2 regions of the Rhizobium sp. B230/85 genome follow, and region 1 is predicted to be linked to the other one. Evidence: riboswitches for the same ligand, from Rfam matches in the RefSeq annotation. Region 1 holds a riboswitch; the other holds the start of a gene.

Evidence for each region. Region 1 has a riboswitch for cobalamin ahead of J5289_RS28760 (CbtB-domain containing protein). Riboswitches for the same ligand answer to the same signal wherever they lie in the genome.
Region 2: it holds a riboswitch for cobalamin, as region 1 does, so the genes downstream of both, J5289_RS22495 (ABC transporter substrate-binding protein) here and J5289_RS28760 (CbtB-domain containing protein) in region 1, are expected to answer to the same signal.

What each region holds. Positions count from the first base shown of each region.
Region 1 covers NZ_CP072161.1:1,052-8,777, reverse strand. Annotated here, with positions in the region: gene J5289_RS28780 (lysine N(6)-hydroxylase/L-ornithine N(5)-oxygenase family protein) at 1-995, opposite strand, end outside; gene J5289_RS28775 (hypothetical protein) at 1,360-1,476, shown strand; partial or broken gene J5289_RS29990 (Tn3 family transposase) at 1,633-1,847, opposite strand; gene J5289_RS28765 (histidine phosphatase family protein) at 1,930-2,322, opposite strand; cobalamin riboswitch at 2,564-2,698, shown strand; gene J5289_RS28760 (CbtB-domain containing protein) at 2,722-2,931, shown strand; gene J5289_RS28755 (CbtA family protein) at 2,944-3,687, shown strand; gene J5289_RS28750 (DUF982 domain-containing protein) at 4,106-4,399, shown strand; gene J5289_RS29790 (RES family NAD+ phosphorylase) at 4,550-4,795, shown strand; partial or broken gene J5289_RS28740 (DUF4158 domain-containing protein) at 4,849-5,004, opposite strand; gene J5289_RS29985 (Tar ligand binding domain-containing protein) at 5,887-6,213, shown strand; partial or broken gene J5289_RS28735 (methyl-accepting chemotaxis protein) at 6,314-7,623, shown strand.
Region 2 covers NZ_CP072157.1:957,314-965,039, reverse strand. Annotated here, with positions in the region: gene J5289_RS22505 (TonB-dependent siderophore receptor) at 1-1,903, opposite strand, end outside; gene J5289_RS29470 (hypothetical protein) at 2,019-2,153, shown strand; gene J5289_RS22500 (phosphodiesterase) at 2,199-3,020, opposite strand; cobalamin riboswitch at 3,272-3,500, shown strand; gene J5289_RS22495 (ABC transporter substrate-binding protein) at 3,681-4,697, shown strand; gene J5289_RS22490 (iron ABC transporter permease) at 4,694-5,737, shown strand; gene J5289_RS22485 (ABC transporter ATP-binding protein) at 5,734-6,498, shown strand; gene J5289_RS22480 (glycosyltransferase family 2 protein) at 6,667-7,726, shown strand, end outside.

The sequences.
Region 1 (7,726 bases):
TGTTCGACATCGGTCGTCCTGTGTATGTTCAGACGCCTGAATCCGGCGACCCTCTCCTCATATTCCCGCCGATACAGATCATTGATCAGGTTCGCATCGACGGCCGAGTAGTTCGTCGGCAAATGATAGGCAAGCAGCCTCTTCTTGAGTTCAGGCGGCGCCGTATAGAACTCGTCTACCGATGATGGATCGAAGATGCGGTTGACATAGGGCGTATCGTCGGAAGGCGAGTAGCCGAAGCGCCTGAGAGATGCATGGACCTCGGCATCGCCGCAGGTTTCATGGAGATATGCCACGACTTCGGCAGCACTCTGTCCGGCTCCCACCACGAGAAACCGCATGTTCGGCCTCGACGGCAGTTTCTCGAGGCTCGGAAGAAGGTTGCAATTGTGGAATATCCGCAGACTGGGAACGATGCCCTCCGGCAGAACCGGCCGATAGCCCATCCCGACGACGATATTGCGGGCGTGGATCGTCTCGAGAGGCACATTGATGTCGCCGCTCCGCGCGACCCTCACCGCGAAACGATCGCCGCGCCATTCAATACCCCGCGCTACGGCGCCGTAGGAAACCGGGACGGATATCCGGTCGGCGGCCCAACGAAGGTAGTCGTGGAATTCCCTGCGGGATGGGAAAAACGTCTTGAGATTGATGAAGTCGGACAGCCTTTGCCTTTCATGAAGATAATTCACGAAGGTGTAAGGACTTGTGGGGGTTCGCAGGGAAACGAGGTCCTTGAGAAAGCTGATCTGCATGGTGACGTTCGGCAGGAGCATCCCGTCATGCCAGCCGAACTCCGGCTTCGCCTCAACGAAGCGCGACGTCAGCGCCTTCTCCCCGTCCGTGTCCCGGCTACGTTCCTCTATGGCGATCGCAAGGCCCAGATTGGTGGGGCCGAACCCAATTCCGAGGATATCTACGTCGTCAGAAACGGGTTCGCTCGATGCTCGACCTCTCGAGTGATCGGATTCGATGCGCTGATTTATCCTCGGCATATAAAGCCTCTCTAATGCCTCTGAACTGACTTCCAAACTGTGCGGCGATGGTGCAAAGCCCGGGAAAACTCCCAGCAAGGAATGGGCCTTGGCGATTGTCCAATCTGTGGGGCAGGGGGCACGTCCGCGTCTTGTCGGCCGCGTGTACCAACCTCTCGGCCGCCTTATAATCAAACGGGACGGTCCCGTCTAGTCATTGTTGAGTAAAATTGTCATATTTTGTGTCGCGATCAGTTTTCGCTTTGCGCCGGAGCCGTGATGTATGCCGTCAGGGTCAGCACAAGAGTAGTTCAAAATCCTGCGCCGCCTATCAACAACAGACAACATTCTGACAGGAGAAGACTGTTTCCATCTCAAGGTGATCGTGCCTGCGCCAGCCGACCTGGAGCGCATCGTCGATGCCGTTGCCCATTACGGTTCGGCCACAACGTCGATTGTCCTGCGAAGCGAGCGCCACAACGGATCGGTCAAGAGCCTGTGATGAAGGGATAGCTTCGGAAATGCCTGATTTTAGTAGGCTCTGCGGGAAAAAGTAGACCGCCATGACATCTATTGGCTTTCGCGAACGCATTACCCCCTATGGGACGGAACACGATCAGTTTAAATTCCCGCGCTGCGGTCGAACATACGATGAACGTCATGCGGCCCGGATCATCCTTGCGGAAGCCGCAACGGCTTGAATCCTTCGCCCAACCGCTGCTCGATGTCCCAGGAATTGACGCCGAACAAGTTTATATGCTCCTAACTCCGCGGCGAGACCTGCTTGAGCAACTCATTGTCAATATTTCGGCCAAGCTGGCGCAGATGGGCGCTGGCACGGCCGAGATAGGCGGCGTTCCAGTGAAGACCCGCCCAATGAATTAGGCACATGCGTAATGTCCATGCGGGCGACCTGCGGCAAATCTGAATCCGCTTGCTGGGACCGTCCGTCCGATTAGCCACTCCCTGCCACGGCACCCATGGTTCGGATTGTCCAGCGCTGCCCGTCCGAGCTCATCTCTGTAGTACTCAGCGGTGCTACTTCAAGACGCCAAAATGATTGCGCGGGGGCCTCGATGATCCCGAGGATCAGGGCGCGCACCATGGACTGGTTCGCGATGACCACATGCCGTCCTCCGCGCTCCATCCGGCCGCGGAGCCAGATGCGTGCCCTCTCAAGCAGAGCAACGATTGTTTCGCCGCCATGTGGCGCAATGCTGGGGTCCGTAAGCCAGGCTTGCAAGTTCTCTGGCTCTGCTGCTGCGATCGCCTGGAGCGTCGCACCTTTCCAGCGGCCGTGGTCAAGCTCCGCCAAAGCTTCTTCGACCTCAAAGGTCTCCGTGATCATGGATGCCGTCTGGAGCGCATTCTCCTCCGGGGCTGATAGAATAGGTGTCGTGATTTTGCAGATAGAGGCGAACACTTGTTGGATTCGGACCTCCTCTCCCGGGAGCAGACCCAGATTGCCAAATGTCGATGTGTGAACCCCCGCACTCCTGCCAGCGCATATCAGCGAAATTCGAGTGGCTCTTGATGTCTTCATCCTATCCCCCTGCATGAGCACCAAGTTGCTCGACATACTTCACATTGCCGCGTCACCTGACGCCTGTTATAGAAAAGTGAATAGTATTCGGGAAGCCAGTGAAACTCTGGAGCGGTCGCGCCACTGTAATCGACAAACCATGGTCGAAAGCCAGACCCCGACAACCGACAGTCCATATCAGAACGCGCCATTCAGGAGGACCGAATGACCACTGCCACTTACACTACAGGCACCATTGTTGAACCGATCCCGGTCGGGCAAATTGTTCCTTGGGCGATTTTCGCGGGCCTTTTGGCTATGATCGCTCTGTATTTCATCAGCACGGAAGAGGGTGCAATGCAAATCGTCCCCGGCATGGAGGTACATGAATTCGTTCATGACGCTCGTCACCTGCTCGGATTTCCCTGCCACTGAAGGAACACGTCTATGATGGGAAGACTTTTGGCAAGAGGCCTGATCGCAGGTCTCCTAGCGGGTTTGCTCGCCTTTGGCTTTGCCCGCGTTTTTGGGGAGCCCCCGGTCGCCAGGGCGATCGCTTTCGAAGAGCAAATGGCAGCGGCGACAAACGCACCTGCCGAACCGGAACTGGTCAGCCGTCAAACACAGGCGGGAATTGGCTTGTTTACCGGCGTTATGACCTACAGTGTCGCCATCGGAGGAATTTTCTCGCTGGTTTTCGCTTTCATATATGGGCGTGGAAGCAAGCTCAGTCCCCGCGCCCTTTCTGCGGTAATCGGTCTTGCCGCGTTCGTGGCCATAGTGGTCGTTCCTGACCTTAAGTACGCGCCAAATCCCCCAGCCGTGGGAAGTCCAGACACAATTGGGATCCGCACCGGGCTATTTTTCGTGATGCTCGTCATTTCTCTCTGCAGCATGGCGGCCGCGTTCGCGTTGGCGAGAAACCTGCGCGTTCGCTTCGGTACATGGAACGGCGCGATTCTTGCGGGCTTGTGTTACGTCGCATTCCTCGCGATCGCGCAGGCGCTGATGCCATCGATCAACGAAATTCCCGAAAACTTCTCAGCGATGACGCTTTACAATTTCCGGATCGCAACGATCGGCCTTCAGGCGATCATCTGGACAGTGCTATCTCTTGCTTTCGGCTTTCTTGCTGAAAAGCTGTTGGCCGAAAGCGGTAATTACCGTCCGGCCGCGCTAGCGTTGCGCTAAGGTGAAGTGGGGCCGGCTTATTGCCGACCTCATGACCGTTCAAATGAAGCGCATTATTTTATTGCTGATCGCATGCTTGCTGACCTCCGGCACGGCTGCAGCGCATTCGAAGCGGCCCATCTCCACCGCTCTCCTTCGAGCCCTCTAGCGGGAAGCGGCGGAAAAATCGGCGATATTTCCGTGACCTGCTAGAGTCGACAGGATTTCGTTGAGACGAGGACCATGGCCTACGTATCAAACCAGCGCGCAAGGTTCGTTCGCGCTGCAGTGCAAATTCGCTAAAACCGGGGCGGCGCTCTGATATTTTCCCGCGGTCAACTTGACGTACCGATCGCAAGAGTTCCTTTTTCGAACCCGAGCTGTTGAAAACAACGAAGTTGTTCCCAGTTGAATCAACGGCTAAGTTGAGGGGGCCGCTGTGGCGAACACTTTTTTTGACAAACCTCTATTTGTGAAAAAAGCGCTCCATATTCAGGAGCTTGCCAGTCTTGAGAGCGTCGTCGATTTTCTCAACGAATGGCCCGAAGAACAGCAGGGTGACACCTATCAGGTCCTCATGAAAGCATGCCGGATGGCCGAGAAAGGTGTGTTTCCTGTCCAAGCAATCCGTGAGAATGTCAGACGATTTCTGATGAAAGCGGGCATCCTCGCAAACTTCGAAGAGGTCCCTTTGATGCCTGACAGCGACAGACCTCAAAATATCGGATCCTGACTGAACGCTGCCGGCAACCAGTTGTTTGCTGCCGACATCAGAGGTAGGAGACCCAAGAGCTTTTTCGCGTTTGATGGTCGGTAAAATTTCGAAATCGGCGTTTCAACACCATATTTCCGCGATTTGTGATGACATATCCCGACCTCGGCTGTGATCTCGTGGACAGTTTCGGTCGATCAGCGCAGAATTGCGCGGATCGACCGAAAAATTCCTGCATCGTGGAAATTGTCCGATATCGTGATCTCTGCCGGATACAAGGGAATTCTCTTTCCATCACTTCGGCACGCTGGCGGGACGAATCTTGTGGTGTTCAACGCTAATCTGACTAATGATGACACGGTCGACGTCCACGATCCCGATGGACGTCTGCCCAAGGACCAGTCCTCCTGGACATGATCTTCCTGTAATGAAATGGCAATTTCACAGAATGGATTATTCTGGACATGCTGGGCGAACCCCAGCCTGTTCTCCGGCCTGCGGCGTTCCTGGATGTGCCCAAGATCGGCGTCGCCCAGTGTGTAGTGCCGAAGCAGTGACAACTCATCGGTTGGCAGATCGAACAGTGCCGAGCGCCGTCGCTCGGTGAGAATATGTCGTCTCGTCATGCCGCAATTGTCCCTGTTGAAGTAAAGTCCTGTTTTGGACAACAACTGGCCCATACAAATCAAGGCCTTCCGGCACTAAAATCGACGAGGGTTCAGCTGGGACAGCGCGCCGCCATCTACTGCCGGGTTTCAACCGCCGATCAGTCATGCGAGCGGTAGGAACAGGATCTGACGGACTTTGCCGGGCGTGCCGGTTACAGTCAAGCCGGGCTAAGAACGGGCTTGGCTGGCAATCCCTCTTCAGCTTTGATGAAGTGCTGGCGCAGATCGATCGCCGCAGCCTCGAAGTGTTACCTCGCGGTTCGCGCATCAGCACGAAATCGGAGTAGTGTCTCGCTGCAGAGCGGTGGGAGGCCGCGCTCAATTTCCATCAGGCTTTCGCAACCAACCGCTAGTCATCGCAACCCGCCCGACGTGATCACCCTATGTTCTCAAATGTCGGACAGATCGTGCACTTTCGTGTCGTGATGCCGTATAGAACTTCTCGATGACATGCCCAGGTTAACAACTCAAATAGAAAACATGCGTGGGAATGTATATCGCGGTCTCGAAAAATCTCGATCTGATATCTGTATTCGACAATACTAAAGCTGTAATCGATTTACGGTTTTACTAAGCCTATATATACGTAGGGTGCTTACGGTGTCAGAAAACAATAAAGCCCGTATATTTTAAATCTAAGAGATACTTAGGTAATCGGCCGTATTTTACGAAAGGCTGAAATGCGCGAGATGAGTCGCTGTTCAGCCTTATTCGGCGGCAAGGGAGGGCGCGGCAGAAGAAGACTCTGCCGTCGTCAAGCCGCAAAATCTCACCGCAGTGTGAAGCAAATGACTTGTAATCAGCGCCAATTTTAAAAAACCGTTTTCATGGGGGCTACAAGTGAAACATATTTCCATCATCGGCAAATTTCTGATCATCATGTCCACGTTTGGGCTCTTTGCGCTCGGCGTGTCGTTCTACACCGGCCGGCAGTTGAACTCGATCGATGCGGGTTACAACGCACTCTTGGACCACGAAGCGACTGCCGCTCTTTACCTAGCGCGTTCTAACCGGAGCTTTCAGGCGGCGCGCGGAGCGATGGGCGATCTGATGATGTCGGACACTGACGAAGGCAATGCCAAGGCTAAGACGGATCTTGACGCCGCGAAAGCATCATTTTCCGAATACATGGCTCGCGTAGTGCAAGCAATCCCCGCCGGAAAGTGAGGTTGGGCAACTAAGAGATAAAAGCTTGCAAATCATAAATCAATCCTGCGCGCCGGCGATCGAGGCTGGGCGGGTAGCGACCACCGACGCCGACGTGCGAGCATCGCAGAAAAAATATCAAAAAGAGTGTCAGTCACTTTTCGCGGAAGTGGGTCCTACGTTTACATCTCTAACAACCGAAATTGCCGAAAATGCCTCTAAGGATAGCGATGTCCTCACCGACGTGACGAACCGCACTGTGATAATAACCTTCACCGTCGTTATCATGGGTCTAGTTGCGGTTTTGGTCGTTGGTTTCTTTGCTATCCGTTCCTGGCTCGTGCGGCCCATCCACCAGTTGTCAAAGACCATGAAGCTGCTCTCAAGCGGTGACTGGAGTGCACAAGTGGATGGCACCGATCGTCGTGACGAGGTCGGCACCATGTCCAAGGCTGTTCAGGTCTTCAAAGATAACGGCCTACGCGCACGTCAACTTGAGCAAGAAGCGGAAACCAACCGCAGCTCCATTGATGCTGAGCGGGCTCGATCGACAGTGGCGCACGGGAAATAAGTCACGGCGCGGACGATCTGTCGAAGCGGACGGAGCAGCAGGCAGCCTCATTGGAGCAGACAGCCGCAGCCCTCGACCAGATTACAGTCAATGTGACGAATTCCTCCAAGAGAACGGAAGAGGCCCGTCACGTAGCAATCGAAGCCAACAAGTCGGCACAGCTCTCCGGCGAGGTGGTTGCGAACACGGTGATTGCGATGCAGCGCATCGAGCAATCCTCCAACCAGATCTCCAGCATCATCGGCGTTATCGACGAGATCGCCTTCCAGACGAACCTCTTGGCCCTCAACGCCGGAGTTGAAGCGGCACGTGCCGGCGAGGCGGGCAAGGGATTTGCCGTCGTCGCCCAGGAAGTTCGGGAATTGGCCCAGCGTTCGGCGAAAGCCGCAAAGGAGATCAAAGAACTGATCCGCAACTCCGGCGACGAGGTCAGCAACGGCGTCAAACTGGTTCAGGAGACGGGACAGGCGCTGAAGGTCATTGAGGAGCAGGTGGTCAATATCAACCAACAGTTAGACTCCATAGCGACCTCCGCCAAAGAGCAATCGGTGGGCCTTGCCGAAGTCAACACGGCAGTCAACCAGATGGACCAGCTAACCCAGCAGAACGCCGCAATGGTTGAGGAATCAACAGCCGCGAGTGCAGCGCTGGCTGGCGAGGTCGATCGCCTGCGGGAGATCATCTCCGAATTCAATGTTGGCGGAACCCGCGAGGCCGCTGCATCTCGTAAGCCAGAAATTGCCCACAGGCAGCACAAGGCTGTTGCATCGCCAGCGAGACGCATGCTTGCCAAGGTGGCGGGTGCTGTCGGCATGGGAGGCGGAAGCGCTGCTGTCACCGAAAGCTGGGAGGAGTTTTGAGTAGGCAGTCAAGCGACGCGCGCGCGATATTTTTTTGAGCAGGGCTCTGTGCTAATGCTGGCTACGCTTCAATACCATCCGCGGCTTTCGCGGATGGTAAAAC
Region 2 (7,726 bases), on a different replicon from region 1:
CGATCGCGCCTTTGCCGGGAATGGTATAGTCGGCCCAGAGCGTTGCCATGTGGTTGGGAACGAGTTCCGGCCGATTGCCAATCAGCCCGGTGGTCGCGTCGTCCTTGATCCGCGCGTCCCAGTACGAATAACCGGCAGTCAGGTTCAGCCGGTCGGTGAGCGCGACCTTGCTCTCGAACTCGATGCCCTTCACGTTCACCTTGCCCACCTGGTACTGGTAGGAATAGTCCGACGCCCACTGCGCCACGTTTTTCTGGGTCAGGTCGAACAGTGCCAGGGTAAACAGCGCATCCATACCCTCGGGCCGATATTTTGCACCGATTTCGTACTGTGTGCCCTCCTGAGGCTTGGGCGTGCCGAGGAAGGTCGAGCGGCTGGCTGCCAGTGGCTGGAAGGATTCCGAGTAATTGGCGTAGACCGAGAGCTCGGAGGTCGCCTTGAAGGTAAGCCCGGCGCGCTTGGAGAAATTCGTATCGACCGCGTCGTCGCGGATGCCTGAGCTCTCCGACATCGTGTCGGCGTGATCGTATCGGCCACCCAGCGTCAGGATCCAGCGGTCGTCGATCGTCAGCTGTTCCTGGAGGTATGTGCCCGCCGTTGTCAGCCTTGTCCTGGTGTCCACCGGTGCGCCGAACGAGATGCAGCGTGTGCCGCAATAGACGGGTTTGCTGTCATCGAGCACGCCACCGGCCGTCCCGTCGAGGCGACGTTCGCTATTGCTGTCGCGGCCATAATCGGCGCCCAGCAGTGTGCGGCTTTCGAATGGGCCGTAGCTGCCGTCATATTGGAGCTGGTTGTCGATCTGGAACCGCTTGCTATGGCCATAAATTGCCAATGCAGCGCGGCTCGAAGCAGGATCGGCAGCTCCGAGATAGATCTGCTGATAGGTCATGTCGAGATTGGTGTAGCGGGCATTCTGCCGGAACTCGAAACCGTTGCCGAAATCGTGGCGCAGCTGATAGCCGACATTGCGCTCGATGGTGTCGACCCTGTCGAAATCGGGCTCACCGAGATAGGTCTCGGAATCGATCCCAGACTTGTAGGGAATGGCATGGCCAGGGTTGCCGTCGCGCTTGTTGTAATCCGTCAGGATGGTGACGGAGGTGTCGGCATCCGGCGACCAGGTCAGCGCCGGCGCGACATAGACGCGATCGTCGTTGGTATGGTCGATGCCGGCATTGGCATTCTGCCATTTGCCAGTCATGCGGTAGGTCCAGATGCCATCCTTGTCGAGCGCTCCGCCGAAGTCGGTGCCGGTTTCGACATGTCCGTTCCCAACCGTTGTATAGATCTCGCCGAAGTCTTTGTCCTGCGGCACCTTGGTGAGCGCATTGACGATACCGCCGGGGCCGGAAAGGCCGAACAGCGTGGAGTTGGACCCCTTCAGCACATCGATCCGTTCCATGCCATAGGGCTCGAGGCGGCTGGCGGTAAAGGAGCCGCCGACACGCATCGGCAGCCCGTCACGGAAAGAGCCGTCGGTCGTCTGGTAGAAACCGCGGATCAAAAAGTGGTCGTAGCGGTCGTCGGAGCCGTAGATATCGGTGGAGACGCCGGGCGTGTAGGCCAGCGCCTGGTCGAGGTTGGTGACACCGCGCTCCTTCATTTCCTTGGCGGTGACGACGGAAACCGAGGCCGGCGCGTCGAGAAGCGGGGTGTCGGTCTTGCTGCTGGAGCGGGAACTCTTTGCGACAATCGTCTTGTCAATGGTGCCAGATCGGTCGCCTTGGCCCGCAATGGTGATCTTGGCGAGCGTGGTTGCTTCCGCGTCGCCTGACTGAGCGAAAACCGGGGTTGCGGCAAGCAGCGTCGAACTCGACAGAAACGCGATCATCAGACGTCCGACTGTCGTCGTAAAGGATGTGCCCACCGGCGATACAGTCGTCCTAGCCTCGCGAAACATCACGGCAGCCCCCTGCAATCAATCTATCAAATACCTGAAAAGTCTACGGAATACCGACCAACGACCATGATCAATAAGTTGACTGGTTAACTCCTGTATTGTTTGTTGACTCCCGATGTCAACTATTGCCTACAAATTTTCCGATCTTTCCACCGGTCTTGCCGAGGCGCGCGCGGCAACCGGAGGATGCGCACGTGAAAACACCAACGCTGACCTGCCGGTCAGCGTCGGTGTCATGGAAGCGGCCTAAAGACGAGGCGGCGACGCGGCATAGTCCGACGTCAGGGCATATGTCTCAGTTACCGAGTGCGTCGCTGCCCGATATCGAATGGTTGGACAGTTCGTAATCCTCGACATGAACGAGGCATCCCTGCGGTTTCAGGAAAACGATGCCGTAGGCGCCCGGTTCATCGACGGAGAGGGAAGTATCTTCCGTATCGAATACCATCGGCTGCTGATGGACCGGGCTCTTGAATACCGAGAAAGGTATACCGCGATGGGAGCCGCCAATCGTACGGTGAACATGGCCGGCGAAGATGTGGCGGACATTGCCGTATTCGGCAAGGATATCGTAAAACTCCTCGCCGTTCCGGAGCTTGATCTTGTCCATCCCGGGAAACCCGGTGTCGAGCGGTGGGTGATGCATGAAGATGTAGACGGGCCGGTCGCCGGCACCAGTGAGGTTCTGCTTCAACCAGGCAAGCCGATTGTCGCACAGCACCCCGGCATGAACGTCCGGCGAGACGTAGGGCGGTCCGCAAAGCGTATCGAGCAAAAGCATGACACCGTTTTCGGTCTCGATCCGCTGCTGGATAAAACCGTGCTCGTCACGCGGGCTTTCGGGATAGGCGGCAATGAAGTTTTCGCGGTTGTCGTGGTTTCCGACCAGCAGGTGGACGGGAATTTCGAGCGTGTCGAGCAGTTCGCGCAGTCTCGCATAGGATTGGCGACTGCCGCGGTGCGAGAGGTCACCCGTCATCACCGCAAACTCAGCATCGCGGTGATGCAGGTTGACATGATCTATCCCTCTTGAAAGGCGCTGATAGGGATCGAGGCCGATGATCGTCTCTCCCTCCAGGACCATGTGCAGGTCGGTGAATATAATAATTTTGCTCATGCGCTACTCCTGCCTGCGATTCCCGGAATGCCTTTCGTCGGGCACCTTTCCGGTACGTACATTCCAGACCCTGCACGTCGTTTGCAACAGGTTTGCGTAAGCAGTCTGTTTGTTGGCTAACGCGACAAGACACTTGACTGCCTGCATTTTACCAATAATGTAACGTTATAACATAATATAAAGCAATGATGGATTTCCGACCTGTGCGAGATTTTGCGAGACCCGCCCACCTTGACCGCCGTTGCAGGCCTGTCATAGATGCCATCGACGGTTCCCTTAGGATGACTCCAAGGGGATTAATAGGGAACACGGTGAGGGCCACCCGAATGGGACCAAGACCGTGACTGCCCCCGCAACTGTAAGCGGATTGCTGCTCATCCCAGGGCCTCAGGGCCATGTCACTGCGAAGGTTTCGCGGGAAGACAGATGATCGGCGCATATCCGCAAGTCAGGAGACCTGCCGTCAAGCGCTATCCCATGAACCCGGGCGGGGATGCCCGGAAAGGAACAGATATGTCTCATTTGAATTTTCGCCATAGCCTGGCGCATCTCCGGCTCGATTGGGCTTCCGACAGCTGACGTGGCAACCGCAGCTTGCCTCGCTGCCGCATACCTGCAGCACCAGGGCACTCGCCTTCCCATAAAATCGAGATATTTTTCATGCGTCAGTTTCTGTCCAGCATTACGCTTGCCTGCGGGCTTCTCGGCATGGCCGCCCCCGCATTCGCGGCAACGGTCTATCCGCTGTCCATAACCAATTGCGGTCAACAGGTGACCTTTGCCAGGGCGCCTTCGAAGATAGTGTCCATCGGCCAGGGGATGACGGAAGTTCTCCTGTCTCTCGGCCTTGCCGACAAGATCGTCGGCACGGCGGTCTGGGTGGGTCCCGTGCTTCCTCAATATGCACAGGCCAACAGCAAGATCAAAAGGCTGGCCGACAACGATCCGAGCTTCGAATCCGTCGTCGGACGCCAACCAGACTTGGTGGCTGCGGAATTCGAGTGGCATGTCGGACCGCAGGGTTCCGTCGGTAAGCGGGAGCAATTCTCCGACCTCGGAATAAATACCTATATCTCGCCGGCTGATTGTGTCGCCAAAGTCAATTCCGACGGCGGAGACGGGGTCCGCAAGCAGATGTTCAGCATGGATCTAGTCTATCAGGAGATCGCCCAGCTCTCCGAAGTCTTCGATATCAAGGACCGCGGCGATGCCCTGATCGCCGACCTTAGGAAACGCGAGGCCACCGCTGTGGCATCCGTGGAGGGTGCGGCCGCCAAGCACCTGCCGATCGTCTTCTGGTTCTCGAGCAAAGAGGTCAGGGGCGATGCCTTCATAGCCGGCAAGAACGGTGCCCCCGCTTATATGATGCAGGCCCTCGATGCGCGCAACGTCGTGACCACCGAGGAGGAATGGCCGCTTGTCGGCTGGGAAACAATATCCCAGGCGAACCCGGCCGTCATCGTCATCGCCACCATGGATCGCCGCCGCTATGCGGCAGACGATCCCAAGGTGAAGCTGGACTTCCTGCAGAACGATCCCGTCACCAGCGAAGTGGACGCCGTCAGGAACAAACGATTTGTGATGATGGATGCGCAGTCCATGAACCCGACGATCCGGACGATCGACGGCATCGAGGTTCTTGCAAATGGCATCAGGTCCTTCGGTCTGGCCCGGTGAGCAACAGCGCAGTCGTAACACGGCGTAGATGGTGGGCGCTTGCAGCGCTCGCCGTTGCCGCCATCGTCGTCCTCGGATTTTCGATCAGCCTTGCCGTTTCCATCGGGGAAATCTCCATCCCGCTGCAGACGACGGCAGAGGCTGTGTCGAACCGCATCTTCGGCACGGGCTTTGCAATCGACCGTATTCACCAAGGCATCGTCTGGGATTACCGTCTCAGCCGGGCACTGGTTGCAGCCAGTGCCGGAGCCTCGCTGGCGCTCTGCGGCGCCGTGCTCCAGGCCCTGCTGCGCAACCCGCTGGCCGAACCCTATGTGCTTGGCATTTCGGCAGGCGCCTCGACAGGGGCAGTTTGCATCACGATCCTCGGGCTCGGCGCAAACGTTCTCGGGCTGTCCGGCGGAGCATTCATCGGGGCCGTCGTCGCCTTTACGCTGGTGGGCATTCTGGCCTCAGGGGCAGGCGGGTCGGGCGAGCGGATCATTCTCTGCGGCGTTGCCGGATCGCAGCTGTTCAATGCCCTGACCTCCTACATCGTCACAACGTCTGCCAATGCAGAGCAGGCGCGCGGCGTGCTGTTCTGGCTGCTCGGTTCGATGAGCGGCGTGCGCTGGCCAGACGTCTATCTCTCCGCCCCCGTGACCTTGGCGGGCTTCATCGTCTGCCTCTGCCATGTCAGGGCGCTCGACGCCTTCGTCTTTGGCGCCGACGCGGCGACCTCCCTCGGCATCCCGGTGCGCCGCGTACAGATCGTACTCCTTGGCACGACCGCCGTCATGACGGCGAGCGTCGTCAGCATGGTCGGCTCGATCGGCTTCGTCGGGCTTGTCATTCCGCACGCCGCGCGCTTCCTGGTCGGGCCGTCGCACGGCCGCCTGCTGCCGGCGACCGCCCTTGGCGGCGCGATCTTCATGGTCGGAGCCGATATTGCTTCGCGCATCATCATCCCCCAGCAGATCCTGCCGATCGGCGTCGTCACGGCTCTCTTTGGAGCGCCCGCTTTTGCCGTCATCCTCTATCGTGTCCGGAGGACCCCATGAGCATATCCGTCGACGACGTCACCTATGCAGCCGGTAACACGCTCATCGTTAACGGCATCAGCCTGGCGATCGAGCAAGGCAAGGTTCTCGGTCTGCTTGGGCCGAACGGATCGGGGAAATCCAGCCTGCTGCGCCTGATCTGCCGGTTGAGGAAGGTCCGCAGCGGCATTATACGACTTGGAGAACATGATGTGGCTAGCCTGTCGCGCAGCGAGATCTCGCGACGCATAGGCTTCGTTGAGCAGCAATCGACGACCGACACGCCATTGACCGTCGCCGACGTCGTCCGCCTCGGTCGCACGCCCCACAGAGGATTGCTCTCCACCTGGAGCAGCGACGACGATGCCGCCGTCGAGATCGCGCTCGCCCGGGTCGACATGCAGGCCCGGGCAGCCCAACTATGGCAGACGCTGTCGGGCGGCGAGCGTCAAAGGGTGCACATTGCCCGCGCGCTGGCGCAGGCTCCGACGGAGTTACTACTCGACGAGCCGACCAACCATCTCGATATCCAGCACCAGCTGGATATCCTGTCGCTTGTCGCCAAACTGGATATCACCTGTATCGTCGCCCTTCACGACCTCAATCTTGCGGCCATGTTCTGCGACAGTCTCGTCGTCCTGCGAGACGGCAAGGTCGTCGCCGCCGGATCACCGGAAGACGTCCTCACCGAACACCTCATTCGCACGGTCTTCGGAGTAAAAGCGCACGTAGAAAAGTCCGCGATCCACGGCCGCTGCCACATCCAGTACCTGCTGGCCTAGGCCTCGGGCGGCGTGGCAAATGTGTGTGTGGGGCCATCACGGCCAATACACTGCGCAACATCCGAATGTCGAAGGATAGCGGTAGCCGTGATTGAGCATTTCTGCTGCTTTGCAAGAAAGTCTTGACCTTTGAAGGTTAGGCTACGCGCTGAACATTGACGAGCGCATATGACCAATATTTCACCACTCATCCTCTCAATTGTTGCACCCTGCTACAACGAGCAGGAGGGGATATCGGAATTCTGCCGTCGCTGCGTAGCGGCGGCTCGATCGGTAGCCGGTGAGGATTTCGAGATTGTTTTGGTCGATGACGGCTCCAGCGACGAAACTTGGAATATAATTGCTGCAATGACAGCACTCGTGCCCCAGATCCTTGGGGTACGCCTGATGCGTAATCATGGCCACCAGCTGGCGGCTACCGCTGGGCTCGCTGCATGCTGCGGCGAGCGTATCCTCTTGATCGATGCAGATCTGCAGGATCCGCCGGAACTGTTGTTGATGATGATGCCGATCATGGATGGTGGCGCCGATGTGGTCTACGGCCAGCGTTGTCAACGTCAGGGCGAAACGTGGTTCAAGCGTGCCTCGGCTTCGCTTTTTTACCGTCTTCTTTCCCGGCTGGCATCGGTCACGATACCGCGCGACACGGGCGACTTCCGGCTGATGCGCCGCCGGGTTGTTGATATCCTGATGGCTATGCCGGAGCGTGATCGGTTCATACGAGGCATGGTCAGCTGGATCGGCGGGCGACAAGTTGCCTTGCCCTACGAACGCGACGCACGTTTTGCCGGCGAAACCAAATATCCTCTGCGCAAAATGATCGGCTTCGCGTTGGACGCCGTGACGAGTTTTTCGACAACTCCGTTGCGTGTCAGTACTATCCTCGGGCTTGCGACTGCGGGCATTGCATTTTTGCTGCTCATCTTTTCGATCGCACGGTGGCTCTCTGGTGACACGATCGTTGGCTGGTCCAGTATCATGTGTGCCGTCACAGCTTTCAGCGCCATCCAGTTGATATGCATTGGAATTATTGGCGAATATTTGGGGCGATTGGTGCAGGAAAGCAAACGACGTCCAATGTTCATGATCGAGAGCCTGCTGCAAAATGGACGAGATCTGACGTTAACCAGCGATTTCTCAGATTTAGACGCCGCAGGAAGACGCAGGGCAATCGCGTCAGCCTTGCAGGATGGAGGCGAACAGCCGGAGAATGCAAGGGCAAGGGCCG